Regions from separate parts of the Pseudomonas ekonensis genome, predicted to be linked through region 3. Evidence: predicted binding sites of a transcription regulator. Region 3 holds the regulator's gene; each other region holds the start of a gene.

Region 1 (4,388 bases), on a different contig from region 3:
TGGAGCAAGGCGCAGGGCAAACGGTCGAAGCCCTCGGGGCCTGGCTGATGTCGCGCTACCCGGACAGCTGGTGCGTGAGCTCGGCCAAGTCGTCGTTGCTGTGGTGCCGGCCGGCAGGTCAGGCCCTGGAGCATGACCGCTTGCTGGAAAAGCTCGACGGGCAGGGCTGGAACATTCTGCGCATCGCCGTGGGCGGGCAGGCCGACGGGCTGGCGGGGCTGCGCCGGTGCTATCGGCGGGTCGGCGATCTGCTGGCCTACGGACGCGAAGTGCTGCCGAATGCGCGGCTGCTCAAGCTCGACCGCTACCGCCTGCCGGTGATGCTCTGGCGGCACCGCAACGACGACGCCCTCGATGAACTGCTCAAGCCTTTGCGCAAGGTGATCGCCAAAGACAGCAACGGCCAGTTGCTGGCGACGCTGCGCAGCTGGTGCGAGCACGACGGCCAAAGCCAGGCCTGCGCCGATGCGCTGGGCATCCACCGCAACAGCCTGCGATACCGAATGGAGCGGATCGCCGAACTGAGCGCAGTGGATCCGCTGCGGCTGGACGGGATGCTGGCGCTGTACCTGGGGGTGCAACTGCTGCCGCAGGGCTGAAGTGCCCCGCGGGCGCACCGCAGCTCCCGCAATGTCATTCGCAGCCCCCCGGTTTTGTGGAAATGAACAATAAACGCTCCCGCCGCTTGTGCAGCGGACAGGCGTCAAGGGCCATGGCGGCTGGCAGCATGGACGCCATTGGAACTGGAGAATTCGCATGAAGATCGTCATCGCACCCGATTCGTTCAAGGACAGCCTGAGCGCCCAAGGCGTGGCCGAGGCCATTGCGTCGGGCCTGGCGCAGGTCTGGCCTGAGGCGACGCTGGTCAAGTGCCCCATGGCCGACGGCGGCGAGGGGACGGTGGAGTCGATCCTGGCCGCCTGCGAAGGCGAACTGCGCCACACCCGGGTGCGCGGCCCGTTGGGGGCGCCGGTCGACGCGGCCTGGGGCTGGCTGGCGCACAACCGCACCGCGATCATCGAAATGGCCGAGGCCAGCGGCCTGCAACGGGTGCCGCCGGGTCAGCGCGACGCCTGCGTCAGCAGCACGTTCGGCACCGGCGAGCTGATCCGTGCGGCACTGGACGCCGGGGCGCAACGGGTGATCCTGGCCATCGGCGGCAGCGCCACCAACGACGGCGGCGCCGGGGCGATGCAGGCGTTGGGCGTGAACCTGCGCGATGCCCAAGGTCAAGCGCTGGCGCCGGGCGGCCTCGCCCTGGCGCAGTTGGCGCAACTGGACATCGGCGGGCTGGATCCGCGTCTGGCGCAGGTGCGTTTCGACATCGCCGCCGACGTCAACAACCCGCTGTGCGGCCCCCACGGCGCCTCGGCGATCTTCGGCCCGCAGAAGGGCGCCTCGCCGGCCCAGGTGCAACAGCTGGATCAAGCCCTTGGGCATTTTGCCGACCTCTGTGCCCGAGCACTGGGCAAAGAAGTGCGCGACGAGCCCGGCAGCGGCGCGGCAGGCGGCCTGGGGTTTGCGGCCAAGGCGTTTCTCGGCGCGCGCTTCCAGGCAGGCGTCGAGGTGGTGGCGGAGCTGGTGGGCCTGGCGGACGCCGTGCAGGGCGCGGATCTGGTCATCACCGGGGAAGGGCGCTTCGATGCCCAGACCCTGCGCGGCAAGACGCCGTTCGGCGTGGCGCGCATCGCCCGTCAGCACGGCGTGCCGGTGATCGTCATCGCCGGGACCTTGGGCGAAGGCTATCAGGCCCTCTACGACCACGGCATCGACGCCGCCTTCGCCGTGACCGGCGGGCCGATGACGCTGGAGCAAGCCTGCGCCGAAGCGCCGCGCCTGCTGCGCGAGCGGGCCTGCGACATCGCGCGGGTGTGGCGACTGGCCCAGCGCAACGTTTGATCACCTGAAACCTGTGGTGAGGCAGCAAGCTTTCTCACCACAGGCGGTGTTTCATTGCTGCAACACTTTGAAAAATATTTCATCCTCGCCCGAAAAATTCCTCAAGCCTGGCCGATACAACGGTCAGGCGCACAAAGACTCCTTTGAACAGTGGCGCCGCACCGGATCCGACCACGGGCCAGTGATAAGCGCAAGGACGCTCGCCGTTACCCTCATTCGAGAGTGCTCCTATGTCTTTGCGTAATCTGAACATCGCGCCCCGTGCCTTCTTAGGTTTTGCCTTCATTGCCCTGCTGGTGATCGTGCTCGGCGTATTCGCCGTCAACCGCATGTCGATCATCCGCCAGGCCTCCATCGACATGGAAAGCACGCAACTGCCCAGCGTGACCCAATTGGCCGTGGTGACGGAAAACGTCCTGCGCCTGCGCATCCTGTCGTTCCGTATCTTGGTCAACCGCGATCCGGCCGGCCTGCAAGAGGCCCAGACCCGCATCGGTGTGCTGGTCGACAAGGTGCGCACCGCCCAGGCCGCCTACGCGGCGTTGCCGGCCGGCGCCGAGGAGCGTGCGCTGTATCAGTCGTTCGCGACCACCCTGGACAACTACCTGCAAGCGCAGAACCAGATGATGGACCTGTCGCGCCAAGACAAAGTCGATGAGATGCGCACCCTGATCAACACCCGGATCAAGGACGGCACCGACCTGATGGGCGAGCAGCTCAACAAACTGATCGCGATCAACGCCGCCGATGCGAAGACCGCCTCCGTCCAGGCCGGCGAGCACTACGGCAGCGCCATCACCGGGATCATCGTCGTCGCGCTGATCGCCGCCGTGGCCACCGTGCTGCTGGCCCTGCTGCTGACCCGCAGCATCGTCACGCCGCTGAACCGTGCGGTGACGGCGGCGCAGACCATCGCCGGCGGCAACCTGACCAAAGCCATCGAAGTCGACGGCAAGGACGAACCGGCGCGCCTGCTCGAAGCGCTGGCGCAGATGCAGGCCAACCTGCGCAAGACCATCGAACAGATCGCCGGCTCCGCCACGCAGTTGGGTGCCGCCGCCGAGGAGCTGAGCGCGGTGACCGAAGAGGCCTCCCGTGGCCTGCAGCAGCAGAACGACGAAATCGAACAGGCCGCCACCGCCGTCAACGAAATGACCGCCGCCGTGGAAGAAGTGGCGCGCAACGCCGTGTCCACCTCCGAAGCCTCGAACCAGTCCACCCACGCCGCCCGTGAAGGCCGCGACCAGGTGGTGAAGACCGTCGATGCGATCCAGACCATGACCCACGACGTGCAGAACACCGCGCAGATGATCGAAGGCCTGGCCGCCCAGGGCCGCGACATCGGCAAGGTGCTGGACGTGATCCGCGCCATCGCCGAGCAGACCAACCTGCTGGCGCTCAACGCCGCCATCGAAGCGGCCCGTGCCGGCGAGGCCGGACGCGGCTTTGCGGTGGTGGCGGACGAAGTGCGGGCCTTGGCCCACCGCACCGCGCAATCGACCCAGGAAATCGAGAAAATGGTCGCCGGCATCCAGAACGGCACCGGCGAGGCGGTCGAGTCGATGCAGCAGAGCAACCAGCGCACCCAGTCCACCCTGGAAATGGCCCGCGCCGCCGGTATCGCCCTGGAGCAGATCACCCAGTCGATCCATCAGATCAACGAACGCAACCTGGTCATCGCCAGCGCGTCGGAAGAGCAGGCGCAGGTCTCGCGGGAAGTGGACCGCAACCTGGTCAACATCCGCGACCTGGCCACCCAGTCGGCCGCAGGGGCCAACCAGACGAGCGCCGCGACCCACGAACTGTCGCGTCTGGCGGTGGATTTGAACGCCATGGTGGCGCGTTTTGTGATTTGAGATACGGTGAAGGCTGGAGACCGCGCAACCAGGAGACGTACATGCGCTATTCAGCCTTGACCCAACGGATCGCCGGGGAGGGAGCAGCGGCCTGGCGGATTCACGACCGGGCGCTGGAGTTGCGCGCCGAAGGCGTCGATGTCCTGCTGCTGACCGTGGGCGATCCGGATTTCGACACGCCGCTGCCGATCATCCACGGCGCCATCGACAGCCTGCTGGCCGGCGATACGCACTACTCGGAGGTGCGCGGCCAGCACGCCCTGCGCACCCTGATCGCCCGGCGCCACCAGCGGCGCAGCGGCCAGGCGGTGGACGCCGACCACGTGATCGTCATGCCCGGCGCGCAATGCGCCGTGTATTCGGTGGCGCAGTGCTTGCTCGACCCGGGCGACGAGGTGATCGTCGCCGAACCGATGTACGTCACCTACGAAGGCGTGTTCGGCGCCTGCGGGGCGACGGTGGTGCCGGTGCCGGTGCGGCCCGAGAACGGCTTTCGCGTCGATCCGGCGGACGTCGCGGCGCGGATCACCGCCAAGACCCGCGCCATGCTGCTCAACAGCCCCAACAACCCCTCGGGCGCCAGCCTGCCGCTGCTGGTCTGGCAGGAACTGGCGGCGCTGTGCATCCGCCATG
Region 2 (4,388 bases), on a different contig from region 3:
CTGCCGTCGCCACCGCCAGCAGGCCCCAGAGCCAGTAGCGGTCGCTGGCCAGCAGGCCCACCAGCGCCGCTTCCGATTGCAGGGGCAGCAGGGTCGCCGCCCCGAACGCAGCCAGGAACAGCCCGACGTACACCGTGGCCATCAGTGTGCCGGGTAGTCCGCCACCACCACGTCAGTGCCGTCCCTTTTCAGGCCGATGACCTGATAGGCGTCGCTCATGCCGTCCATCTCCATGCCCGGCGAGCCCATCGGCATGCCGGGCGCGGCCACGCCGAGCAGGTCGTCGCGCTGGCTCAGGGCCCGCACCTGTTCGGCGGGCACGTGGCCTTCGACGAACTTGCCGTTGAGGATCGCCGTGTGGCAGGACGCCAGGCGCGGCGGCACGCCGTGCTGTTGCTTGAAGGCGCTCATGTCGGACTCGACATGGTCCTCGACCTTGAAGCCGTTGGCCTCCAGGTGGCTGACCCATTTCTTGCAGCAGCCGCAGTTGGCGTCGCGGTGGACTTCGATGGGGATGAGGTCGGCGGCCTGGGCCAGGGAAGAGAAGAGCAGGACGCCCAGGGCGGTCAGACGCAGGTGGTTTCGCATGGCAGATTCTCGACTCGGGTGACGGCCAGAAAAGGAACGCATTCTGACCGGTTTTTCCTGCTCGGCATCAACGGAGTGTTACTAAAAGCTTCAAGCTGCAAGCTTTAAGCCCCAAGCTGATGGCTTGCAGCTTGCAGCTTGCAGCTTGCAGCTTGCGGCTTGCGGCTTGCGGCTTGCAGCTTGCAGCTTGCGGCTTGCGGCTTGCAGCTTGCAGCTTGCAGCTTGCAGCTTGCAGCTTGCGGCTTGCGGCTTGCGGCTTGCAGCTTGCAGCTTGCAGTCACCTCACCTTGAACCGCCCCATGATCGCGCTCACCCGGCCGTTCGCCTCCGCCAGTTGGCGGGTGTTGAGTTCGCTGGCCTGGCCGCTCTGCACCAGTTCATCGACCATCTGCCGGATCTGCACCATGCTGCGGTTGATCTCTTCGGTCACGGCGCTTTGCTGCTCGGCGGCGGTGGCGATCTGGGCGCTCAGGCTGTTGATGTGGCCGACGGAGCCGGCCATCTCGTCCAGCCCTGCGTTGACCCGGGCGGTGGCGTCGGCGGCCGATTGGCAACTGGCCTGGGTGTTTTCCATGGCGCTGACTGATGAGCTCACGCCCTGGGTCAGACGGGACAGCATTTCGTTGATTTCCGAGGTGCTGGCCTGGGTGCGGGCGGCGAGGGCGCGGACCTCATCGGCCACCACGGCAAAGCCGCGGCCTTGCTCGCCGGCGCGGGCCGCTTCGATGGCGGCGTTGAGGGCCAGCAGGTTGGTTTGGCCGGCGATGGCGCCGATCACCCCGAGGATTTCGGTGATGCGCTGGGCGTCCTGTTGCATGCTTTCGACCTTGTGGGTGGCGCTGGCCACTTCGTCGATCAGGGCCACCACGCTGCCGGAGGCCTCGCCGACGACGACCCGCGAGCGGTCGGCGTTTTCGTTGGCGCGGCGGGTGAACGCGGCGGTCTCGGCGGCGTTCTGCGCGACGCTTTCGGCGGTCGAGCTCATTTCATTGATGGCCGTGACGGTCTGGTCGGTTTCCGAGGCGTGGCGCAAAAGGATCTGGCTGGTGTGCGCCGAGGTGCGTTGCAGGTTGTCCAGGCTCGAGGCCATGGCGCCGGTGGCCTGGGTCACTTCGCCGATCATGTTCTGCAGATAGGCGATGAACGCATTGACCGAGTGGCCGATGGCCCCCAGTTCGTCTTCGGCGCGGATGGTGATGCGCCGGGTCAGGTCGGCGTCGCCGCTGGACAGGGAATCGATGTTGGCCTTGAGGGCCTTCATGCGCTGGATCAGTTGGCGGATGGCGTAGACCTGCCACAGCACCAGCAGGATCACCAACGGAATCTGCAAAAGGCTCAGGGTGCCGAGCACGTCGTCGCGCTGGGCGGTGATGGTGCGGGTCGGCAGGGCGGTGGCCAGGAACCACGGGGTGCCTTCGATCGGGCGCATGAAGAAGGTGCTGGCTTCGCCGTTGTCGTCGAACTCGCTGCGTTGGGTCCGGTCGCGCTGCTGCAGGCCGGCCTTGACCTGGCTGGCGAAAGGCGAATTCAGCTCGCTGATGTTCTTGAGCACGATCGGCCCGTTGATGCGCGAGCTGTTGCTGATGATCTTGCCGTCGGCCTCGACGATCAGCATTTGCGCGTTGAGGTCTTTTTCCTTGCGCGCCACCAGGTCGTTGAAGAAGCCCAGCGTCACGTCGATGGTCGACACGCCCCAGGCTGCGCCGTTCTTCTGGATGGCCATGGCGCAGTTGGTGCGTGGCTCGGCGCTGGCGTCGTCCTTGTAGGCGGCGGCCCAGGCGCACTGGCCGCGCGGGGTCTGCATGCCGCCCTTGTACCAGCTCTGGTCGTAGTAGTTGGGGGCCGCATCGCTGTTCCAGAAGGTGTTCACCGCCAGTTTGCCCGAGGCGTCGCGGTGCCAGAACGTGCTGAATTTGTTGCGCCCGGCCTCGCGCTGGCCCGGCAGCGGCCAGATGCCGCCGCCGAACACCTTGAGTTCGCCGTACTGATCCACCAGGCCCGGCAGCACCGCGTCGATGGCCGCGCTGTCGAGCAGGGGGACGGTCTGGGTGATGCTGCGTTGCTGGGCCTGGACCTTGTTCAGTTCGCCCTGGATCTGTTCGGCGACTTCGGCGATCCGGTTGAGCGCCACTTGCTCTTCGGTCTGGCGCAGCTTGGGCGCGACCAACTGACTGATGCCGACCACGGTCAACACAGAGAGCAGGAGGATGAACAGAACCAGAAACAAGGTGTAGCGAGCCTGAATGGTGCGGAATGCGGGCATGAAGACCAGTCCTTGAGCGGCGATTCTTATTGTGGGCAGCGAAAAAAACACGCAGGTGTCCTTAGCTATCGTCGGCGTTTCGCGAAGCTTTAGGTACTTTCGTGCCAGAACGGCAGGCGGCGACAAACGGACGTATCCGGACTGTTACAGAGAAACTAACCGGACCGTACGTTAGAGCAAAAAAACTACTTTGGCCGCTCCCTTATGCCGCTCTAGGCCAATGGATTCGGGCTGTCCGCCATTTGTGTCGAAAATGTACAAGAATTGTAAAAAAGGACAGAAAACGGTTGGTGCTATCACTTTGCCGACCGATACTCGCGGCCAGTTCAAGTCGTTCACCAAGGACTTTCCATGTTCATCCCGCAAGGAGCCCAATCATGACCGTCGGCTATACCGGCGCCTGGCAAAGCAAGGCAGGCCTGTTGGTCAGAGACACCCGTTCATCGAGCAAGCCCGTCTCCCAAAGCGTCAAGGTCAAGCAGATGCTCGCCCTCGTGGGCAACGACCCCACGGCGCTCAACACGGCTGAGATGGACAGGCAGCGCCTGCACAAGAACATCAAGGGATTCGATCCGGAAAACGTTTCGCCCAAGCAGTTGGGCACCCTGAGCACGTTTCTGCGCAGCCGTGGGCTGATCTCCGACATCACCGCGATGACCTTGCTCAACGCCGGCGACAAGTTCGACCGCTTCGGCGTCCAGAAGGACCCGGATGCCAAGTTCAACGCCCTGGAGTATTTCGCCACCCAGCTGGACACCATCCAGAACAACAACCTCAAGGGCAACAAGTACGCCAACGGGTTGATTCCGGAATACAAGAAAGCCATTTACGTGCTGCAGAACCTGAAGACTTACGGACAGGGCGGCGAACGCGCCCTTCCGACCGACAAGGGCGTCAACGCCAAGGCGTGACGAACGACAAAGGCCCGCCCCCTCAAGGCGGGCCTTTTAGCGTCAAGGCCGGGCGACCCGCTGCAGGTCGTCCTGCAAACCCTGCATGTAAGGGCAGTGCAACGTCAGCGCGCGCTGCCGCATGCCCCGGTGGAACAGCGCCATCCAGCCGTCGCTCCCTTCATCCGGCGTCACGCCGCAAAACACGAACCCGGCCTGCGACAGGGTCTGCAGATCCGTGGCGAAGTCTTGCCCCAGCCTGAGCCTGAGGGAAATCCGCCAGCGTTCCGGCAGGCTGATCAACTGCCGGGCCAACTCCGCGTCGAGCGCCTCAAACACCCCATCGTAGCGGTCGCCGTGCAATCGCAGGCGCGCCGCAGGCCCGACCCAGGGCTGCGCTCGGTGATCCGTGCCGAAGACATCGCACAGGTGCTGCATGAAGCGCCGAGAACTGTGTGGCCAGCGCTGCGCGGGCAGAGGCCGCCGATGGCCGGAGAGGGGCCGGTAGCCGATGACGACGGATTCCGGTTCGGGATCGCCGACCGGCGAGGGCGCGTAGTCCGCAAACAGCGCGGTGCCGTGAAAACCGAGCGTTTCGGCCATGCGCTGGGTGTAGGGATGCCGGGTCACTTGCTTGATCGTCACGC
Region 3 (4,388 bases):
CAGGAAATCCTGAAGGATCTCTTCATCGGCGCCGAAGCTCATTAATGGGGTGCTCCTACAGGTCTAAAAACCCAAAAAAACTCAAAATCCAAGGCTGGATAACAAATCGTCCACATCGTCCTGACCGGACACAACGTCTTCTCGTTTATCGGCATGAATCTGCGGACCTTCACCCTGCGAGAGATGTTTTTGCGGATCTTTTTCGGCAAGCATCGCCGCACGGTCATGTTCGATGCCCGCAAAGCGGTCCACCTGACTGGCCATGAGCACGAGCTTGAGCAGATTGCTTTCGACTTCGGTGACCAATTGGGTCACGCGCTTGATCACCTGACCGGTCAGGTCCTGGTAATCCTGGGCCAGCAGGATGTCGTTCAGGTTGCCCGACACCGCCCGGCTGTCCGCGCTGCTGCGCGCCAGAAAACCGTCGACCCGGCGCGCCAGTTCGCGGAACTCTTCGGCCCCGACCTCGCGACGCATGAACCGGCCCCAATCGGCGCTCAGCGCCTGGGCTTCGTCAGCGAGCGCGTTGACCACCGGCGTTGCGCTCTCCACCAGATCCATGGTGCGGTTGGCGGCGTTCTCGGTCAGCTTGACCACATAGCCAAGGCGCTCGGTCGCATCGGTGATCTGCGACACCTCTTCGGCCTGGGGCATGTGCGGATCGATATGGAAATTGACGATCGCACTGTGCAGCTCGCGCGTGAGCTTGCCCACTTCCTGGTACAGGCCGCGGTCACGGGTCTGATTGAGCTCATGGATCAGTTGCACGGCCTCGCCGAACTTGCCCTTTTCAAGGCTGTCGACCAATTCGACCGCGTGTTTTTTCAGCGTCGACTCGAAGTCGCCCTGTGAAGACTCTTTATGCTCCATAGCTCCCCCGCGCGTTCATCAGCCGATGCGTTCGAAAATCTTCTCGATCTTTTCTTTCAAAGCCTGGGCCGTGAATGGTTTGACCACGTAGCCGTTGACGCCGGCCTGGGCCGCTTCGATGATCTGCTCGCGCTTGGCTTCCGCCGTCACCATCAGGACCGGCAGGTGCTTGAGGCGCTCGTCGGCGCGCACCTTGCGCAGCAAGTCGATGCCGGTCATGCCGGGCATGTTCCAGTCGGTGACCAGAAAATCGAAGTGCCCGCTTTCCAGCATCGGCAACGCGGTGTTGCCGTCGTCGGCCTCGGCGGTGTTGGTGAACCCCAGGTCACGCAGCAGGTTCTTGATGATCCGCCGCATCGTTGAGAAATCGTCAACGATGAGGATTTTCATGTCTTTGTTCAATTCGACCTCCAAGCAGTCTTAAACGCGCCCGGCAACGGGACGCGCCATTTCATTCAATCCGGCAAGGCACTCTCGATGACTGTCTGGAGCACAACGGATCGAGACCGGTGCCGCTCACCACCGCACCAGCCTCGTTCGCAGTGTCCCCACACTGCCTTCAGCGCGCTCGCCACTCCCCCAAACGCCCCCGCAAACGGGCCGCGCACTGGCTGTGCAACTGGCTGACCCGCGATTCGCTGACGCCAAGGACCTCACCGATTTCCTTGAGGTTCAGTTCCTCGTCGTAGTACAGCGCCAACACCAGTCGCTCGCGCTCCGGCAAATTGGCAATCGCGTCCGCCAGCGCCGCCTGGAAGCGTTCGTCTTCCAGATCGCGCGACGGCTCAAGATGAGCGCTGGCGCCATCCTCATGCAGCCCTTCGTGTTCGCCGTCCTGCAGCAGGTCGTCGAAACTGAACAGCCGGCTGCCCAGGGTGTCGTTCAAAATCCCGTAGTAATCGTCGAGACTCAATTGGAGTTCGGCCGCAACCTCGTGATCTTTAGCGTCACGGCCGGTTTTAGCTTCAATCGCGCGAATCGCGTCGCTGACCATGCGGGTATTGCGGTGGACCGAGCGCGGTGCCCAGTCCCCTTTGCGCACCTCGTCAAGCATCGCGCCGCGGATCCGGATGCCCGCGTAGGTCTCGAAACTGGCGCCCTTGCTGGCGTCGTATTTGTTCGAGACCTCGAGCAGGCCGATCATCCCGGCCTGGATCAGGTCTTCGACCTGCACGCTGGCCGGCAACCGCGCCAGCAAGTGGTAGGCGATGCGCTTGACCAGCGGCGCATAACGCTCGATCAGCTCGTACTGCGCATCGCGCGCCGACTTCTTGTACAGGTTCATACCGCTGGCGGTCATAGCACAGGCCCTGCCGTTTGCTGCACGAGACGCTCGACGAAAAACTCGAGGTGGCCGCGCGGGTTGGCGGGCAGCGGCCAGGTGTCGACCTTTTGAGCGATCGCCTTGAAGGCCAGGGCGCACTTGGAACGCGGGAAGGCTTCATAGACCGCACGCTGCTTCTGCACCGCCTTGCGCACGCTTTCGTCATAAGGCACCGCGCCGACGTATTGTAGGGCGACGTCCAGGAAGCGATCCGTGACCTTGGTCAACTTGGCGAACAGGTTGCGCCCTTCCTGCGGGCTCTGGGCCATGTTGGCCAGGACGCGGAAACGGTTCATGCCGTAGTCGCGGTTGAGCAGTTTGATCAGTGCGTAGGCGTCGGTGATGGAGGTCGGCTCGTCGCAGACCACCAGCAGCACCTCCTGGGCGGCGCGCACGAAACTGACCACCGAGTCACCGATGCCCGCAGCGGTGTCGATCACCAGCACGTCGAGGTTGTCGCCGATGTCGCTGAAGGCCTGGATCAGGCCGGCATGCTGGGCCGGGCTCAGGTGCACCATGCTCTGGGTGCCTGAGGCGGCCGGCACGATGCGGATCCCGCCGGGGCCCTGCAGCAGCACGTCGCGCAGCTCGCAGCGGCCTTCGATCACGTCGGCCAGGGTGCGTTTGGGTGTGAGGCCCAGCAGAACGTCGACGTTCGCCAGACCCAGGTCGGCGTCCAGCAGCATGACCCGACGGCCAAGCTCTGCCAGCGCCAGGGACAAGTTCACTGACACGTTAGTCTTGCCGACGCCACCTTTGCCGCCGGTCACCGCGATCACCTGTACGGGATGCATGCTGCCCATGTTATTTCTTTACCTTGTCTTGCATAGACGGAGGCCACATTACTGGCTGCGCGTTCACGACCGGAACAATGCGTGGCAGGCCATCGATGTAGGTACAAAAACTGTTCATTACCTCAGCCGACCTGCTTGGTCGGGCTGTGGTAGATATCAGCGAACATGTCGGCCATGGCTTCTTCGCTGGGTTCTTCCTGCATTTGCACGCTGACGGCGCGGCTGACCAGTTGGTGACGGCGCGGCAGATGCAGGTCATCCGGGATCCGCGGGCCGTCGGTCAGGTAGGCGACCGGCAGTTCGTGGCTGATCGCCAGGCTCAGCACTTCGCCGAGGCTGGCCGTCTCATCCAGTTTAGTCAGGATGCAACCGGCGAGCCCGCAACGCTTGTAACTGTGATAAGCGGCCGTCAGCACCTGTTTCTGGCTGGTGGTGGCCAGAACCAGATAGTTCCTGGAGCGGATGCCGCGGCCGGCCAGGCTTTCCAGCTGCATGCGCAGCGCCGGATCGCTGGCCTGCAGGCCGGCGGTGTCGATCAGCACCACGCGCTTGCGCAGCAGCGGGTCCAGCGCCTGCACCAGGGACTGGCCCGGATCGACGTGGGTCACCGACACATTGAGGATCCGGCCCAGGGTCTTGAGCTGTTCCTGGGCGCCGATGCGGAAGCTGTCCATGCTCACCAGGGCAATGTTCTGCGCGCCGTACTTGAGCACGTAACGCGCCGCGAGCTTGGCCAGGGTGGTGGTCTTGCCCATGCCGGCGGGGCCGACCATGGCGATCACCCCGCCCTCTTCCAGCGGTTCGACCTCCGGCACGCCGATCATCCGCGCCAGGTGCGCCAGCAGCATGCGCCATGCCTGGCGCGGCTCCTCGACGTCGCTGATCATCGCCAGCAGGTCGCGCGACAGCGGGCCCGACAGGCCGATGCGCTGCAGGCGGCGGTACAGGTTGGCCTGGGCCGGACGGTTGCCCTGCAACTGGTTCCACGCCAGGGTGCCGAGCTGAACTTCCATCAGCTCGCGCAGGCTGTTGAGCTCCGAACGCATCGAGTCGAGGGCGCGCGGATCGACACCGGCCGGGGCCGGCGCAGGCGCCGGTGCGGGACGGGCCGGTGCGGCGTAGGCCGGCTCCGACAACGGTTCGGCGGCGGTCAGCGGCAAGCCGGCGGTCAACGGCAGCCCGGCGAACAACTGACGGTTGGTGTTGCCGTCGGCTTCGCCGCGCAGGCTCAGCTCGGCCTGGGCGGTGACGATGCGCGACTGGGTCTTGCGCAGCTCGTCTTCGAGTTCCATGTTCGGCACGCGCGGGGCCAGCGCCGACAGTTTGTAATCCAGCGCCGCGGTCAGCTCGACACCGCCGGCGATGCGGCGGTTGCCGATGATGGCGGCATCAGCGCCCAG
Region 4 (4,388 bases), on a different contig from region 3:
CCCTGCGGGAGCTTGCCTGCAAGCGATGAGGCCGGCACTGCCGACATCCCTGTTGCCTGCCCCACCGCCATCGCTGGCAAGCCGGCTCCCACAGTGTCTGGGTTCAACCCTGCATCTGAGAACGACTCGGAACCTGTAGGAGCTTGCCTGCAAGCGATGAGGCCGGCTCAGCCGACATCTCTACCGCCTGACCCACCGCCATCGCTGGCAAGCCAGCTCCCACAGTGTCTGGGTTCAACCCTGCATCTGAGAACGACTCGGAACCTGTAGGAGCTTGCCTGCAAGCGATGAGGCCGGCACTGCCGACATCCCTGTTGCCTGACCCACCGCCATCGCTGGCAAGCCAGCTCCCACAGTGTCTGGGTTCAGCCCTGTATCTGTGAACGACCCGGAACCTGTAGGAGCTTGCCTGCAAGCGATGAGGCCGGCACTGCCGACATCCCTGTTGCCTGACCCACCGCCATCGCTGGCAAACCGGCTCCCACAGTGTCTGGGTTCAGCCCTGTATCTGTGAACGACCCGGAACCTGTGGGAGCTGGCTTGCCAGCGATAGGGCCGGCACTGTTGGCATCTCCAGTGCCGGCCCCACCGCCAACAGTCTGGCCCCCACAGGTTCGCAGGCGTCAGGCGCTCAGGCGGGCGGTGACTTCGTTCAGTTGCCCCGACAGCCCGTGCAGGTTCTGGCTGGCGCTTTCGGTGCGCTGGACGTTGTCGAGGTTGGTGCTGGCGATCGAGGTGATTTCGGTCAGGTTGCGCGAGATGTCCTCGGCCACCGAGGTCTGTTCTTCGGCCGCCGTGGCGATCTGGCGGTTCATGTCGCGGATCGCTTCCACCGCGTGGGTGATGCGCTCGAGCATGGCGCCGGCCTGAGTCACCTGCTCGACGCTTTCGTCGCTGCGGGTCTGGCCGCTGTCGATGGCGTGGGCGGCGTCCACTGCGCCCGTCTGCACGCTGTGGATGATCTGGTTGATCTCGATGATCGACTCCGCCGTGCGCTGCGCCAGGTTGCGCACCTCGTCGGCCACCACCGCGAAACCGCGTCCGGCCTCGCCGGCACGGGCCGCTTCGATGGCGGCGTTGAGCGCCAGCAGGTTGGTCTGCTCGGCGATGCCGCGGATCACTTCCAGCACCTTGCCGATGCGGCCGCTGTCGGCCTCCAGGCGACGGATCACCGTGGCGGTGTTGGCGATCTCGCCGCGCATCTGGGTGATGGCGTGAATGGTGTTCTGCATGACCTTCTCGCCCTGCTGGGCGGACTGGTCGGCATCGTCGGCGGCCCGCGCCGCGTCCGCCGCGTGACGAGCGACTTCCTGGGCGGTGGCAGACATTTCGTTCATCGCCGTGGCCACCTGATCGGTGCGGCTGAACTGCTCGTTGGTGCCGCCGGCCATCAGGGTGGCGATGGCGTTCAGCTCGCCGCTGGCGCTGTCCAGGTCCTTGGCGCTGCGTTGCAGGTGGCTGAAGGTCTCGGCGAGGAAATCGCGCAGGGTGTTGGCCGCTGCGGCCAGGTTGCCCAGCTCGTCCTGACGGTTGCTGGCCACGCGCTCGGCAAACTTGCCCTGGCTCAACAGGCTGACGTAACCGATCAGTTTGCGGATCGGCTCGACCAGGTTGCGGTTGACCAGCCACAGGCTCAGCAGGCCGATCAGCAGACCGGAGGCGAGCATCACCAACAGGCCCAGCCACACGGTACGGTCGGCGCTGGCGCTGATCAGCGCCGATTGCTCGGTGCCTTGCTTGCGCAGTTCGGCCACCAGTTCGCTCATCTGGTCGCTGGCGGCGCGATCCACGCCCTTGACGGCGGCATCGCCGGCCGCCGGATCGGCCCCGGCGGCCACGTAGGCGTCGCGGCCCTTCTGGTAGGCGGCGCCCAGCAGACGGTGCTCTTCGCGCAGGCGCTCGATGCGGCTCTTGAGCGAAGGCTCGATGCCGGGCTGGCCCGCCAGCTCGCCCAGTATGGTCTGGACGTCACGCTGACGCTCCTCGAACTGGCCCCAGTACTTGGCCAGGTCCGCCGGCTGCTTGCCGCGCAGCAAGACGTTCTTCCACTCCTGCACCTGCACCTTGAACTGCAGGTTGGCTTCGTCGATCAGTTGCGAGGTGTGCAGCGGGCCGGCGATCAGCTGGCTGTAGCTCTGCACGCCGTTGGACAGGAAATGGAAGCAGGACAGCGCGATCAACAGCATCGCCAGCAGGCTGCCGCTCAGCAGGGCGAGAATTTGCGCTCTCAGGGATTTTTGCAGCATCGCAAGGTACTCATGACAGGGATGAGGCACGCCCGGTAAGACGTGAATGGTGCCGGACATCCGTGTCGGCGGGCCTTGGCTCTTGGCCGAAGGCGCGCAACCTAACCTATGCGTGATCGGCGCACCAGCGCGCTTCTTGAGAAAAATCCGACCGCCGGTAAACCCTTGAACGGCAGTCACTTTGCCGTCACGCAACCGTCACAAAGCGTCGCCATGATGGGGCACACGTGAGCCTGTCTCTCCCGCGACAGACGCCCTCCCCTGCGAGTCTCCATGAACCACAGCCTCGACCTCGGTCATCGCGATCCCGACCTGTTCGGTTTGCTCTACGGTTTTCGCTTCCGCCCCGGCGAACGCGGCCGCGAAGTCGATTCGGCCACGGCCCTGCGCTGCCTGCAGAACGACGGCGAAGGCGACGAGTTCCTCTGGCTGCACCTGAACCTGGCCCATGCCGCGTGCGAACGCTGGATGAAGAGCCACCTGCAATTGCCCGAGGAGTTCTTCGAGGCGCTGCACGAAGGCTCGCGCTCGACCCGCATCGAGCACGTCGACTCGGCCCTGCTGGCGGTGGTCAACGACGTGGTGTTCAACCTCAGCAGCATGGTGTCCTCGGACGTCTCGACCCTGTGGGTCTGCGTGCGCGGCAAGCTGATCGTCAGCGCACGCCTGCAACCGCTGCACTCGGTGGACAAGCTGCGTTCCTCGGTGAAGGCCGGCGAATGCTTCCGCTCGCCGCTGGAGCTGCTGGTGCACCTGCTGCGCGACCAGGGCGAAGTGCTGACCCAGATCGTGCGCAAGACCAGCCTGAGCGTCGATCAGGTCGAGGACGAACTGCTGTCCTCGCGGCTGTCGACCAACCGCGCCGAGCTGGGCGCCAACCGCCGGGTGCTGGTGCGCCTGCAACGGCTGCTGGCGCTGGAGCCGGGCTCGCTGCTGCGCCTGCTCAACCGCCCGCCGGCGTGGCTGCAGAAGGAAGACGTCAAGGAACTGCGCAAGTCCACCGAAGAGTTCGCCTTGATCATCAACGACCTCACGGCCCTGGGCGAGCGGATCAAACTGCTGCAGGAAGAGATCGCCGCCAACGTCAACGAACAGAGCAACCGCACGCTGTTCACCCTGACCGTGGTCACGGTGCTGGCGCTGCCGATCAACATCATCGCCGGTTTCTTCGGCATGAACGTCGGCGGCGTGCCGCTGGCGCAGGATCCTGAGGGGTTCTGGATCCTGGTGGCGCTGGTGGCGACGTTCACCCTGATCGCCGGACGCTGGGCGTTTCGCAAACGGCGCGATTACTGAGTTGCCGCCATCGCAAGCCTGCTTGCGGTGGCGCCGGCCCGTCCGGATCCGGACCGACGGCGCAGTCAATCCACCAAACACTGATCTGCCGCAGTCTCTCTGTAATATTCAGCAACGATCATGGGCGACACTCCTTCCCCCGCTCAGGAATGTCCTCCCATGGCGACGCCCTCCCTGACCGCCGGCCAACCGTCCGCTTCCAGCGGCAGGCCAGCCCTCGACAAGAAAACCGGTCCCTTCACCTATGTGGTGTTTTTCGCGGTGCTGGCCCTGGGTCTGCTGTTCACCGCCTACAGCCTGATGCACGACATGCACGAGCTGGGCACCGTGGTCACCACCTGGACACCGTTCCTGCTGCTGGGCGTGGCGCTGCTGATCGCGCTGGGCTTCGAGTTCGTCAACGGCTTCCACGACACCGCCAACGCCGTGGCCACGGTGATCTACACCCATTCGCTGCCGCCGCATTTCGCGGTGGTGTGGTCCGGCTTCTTCAACTTCCTCGGGGTGCTGCTGTCCAGCGGCGCGGTGGCGTTCGGCATCATCGCCCTGCTGCCGGTGGAACTGATCCTGCAGGTCGGCTCGTCCGCCGGCTTCGCGATGATCTTCGCCCTGCTGATCGCCGCGATCCTGTGGAACCTCGGCACTTGGTGGCTGGGGCTGCCGGCCTCGTCGTCGCACACCCTGATCGGTTCGATCATCGGCGTCGGCGTGGCCAACGCCCTGATGCACGGGCGCGACGGCACCAGCGGCGTGGATTGGGCCCAGGCGACCAAGGTCGGCTACGCCCTGCTGCTGTCGCCGCTGGTGGGCTTCGGTTGCGCGGCGCTGTTGCTGCTGGCCTTGCGC

The links. Region 3 encodes FliA, which starts transcription of late flagellar genes. Its sites were predicted from a motif close to CTAAAGTTTNNNNNNNNNNNGCCGNTAA; they were not measured.
Region 1: the regulator FliA is predicted to act here: its motif matches at 1,990-2,017, upstream of KVG96_RS11495 (methyl-accepting chemotaxis protein).
Region 2: the regulator FliA is predicted to act here: its motif matches at 2,917-2,944, upstream of KVG96_RS09505 (methyl-accepting chemotaxis protein).
Region 4: the regulator FliA is predicted to act here: its motif matches at 2,360-2,387, upstream of KVG96_RS04030 (methyl-accepting chemotaxis protein).

The regions. Positions count from the first base shown of each region.
Region 1 covers NZ_JAHSTS010000001.1:2,609,105-2,613,492, reverse strand. The annotation lists gene KVG96_RS11505 (sugar diacid recognition domain-containing protein) at 1-599, shown strand, start outside; gene KVG96_RS11500 (glycerate kinase) at 757-1,899, shown strand; gene KVG96_RS11495 (methyl-accepting chemotaxis protein) at 2,130-3,755, shown strand; gene KVG96_RS11490 (pyridoxal phosphate-dependent aminotransferase) at 3,797-4,388, shown strand, end outside.
Region 2 covers NZ_JAHSTS010000001.1:2,139,939-2,144,326, forward strand. The annotation lists gene KVG96_RS09495 (YqaA family protein) at 1-142, opposite strand, end outside; gene KVG96_RS09500 (DUF411 domain-containing protein) at 142-588, opposite strand; gene KVG96_RS09505 (methyl-accepting chemotaxis protein) at 866-2,851, opposite strand; gene KVG96_RS09510 (hypothetical protein) at 3,229-3,762, shown strand; gene KVG96_RS09515 (GNAT family N-acetyltransferase) at 3,805-4,388, opposite strand, start outside.
Region 3 covers NZ_JAHSTS010000002.1:848,408-852,795, forward strand. The annotation lists gene KVG96_RS16855 (chemotaxis protein CheA) at 1-42, opposite strand, end outside; gene KVG96_RS16860 (protein phosphatase CheZ) at 82-870, opposite strand; gene KVG96_RS16865 (chemotaxis response regulator CheY) at 889-1,260, opposite strand; gene fliA (RNA polymerase sigma factor FliA) at 1,430-2,170, opposite strand; gene fleN (flagellar synthesis regulator FleN) at 2,167-2,997, opposite strand; gene flhF (flagellar biosynthesis GTPase FlhF) at 3,111-4,388, opposite strand, start outside.
Region 4 covers NZ_JAHSTS010000001.1:878,840-883,227, reverse strand. The annotation lists gene KVG96_RS04030 (methyl-accepting chemotaxis protein) at 624-2,246, opposite strand; gene KVG96_RS04025 (transporter) at 2,520-3,542, shown strand; gene KVG96_RS04020 (inorganic phosphate transporter) at 3,702-4,388, shown strand, end outside.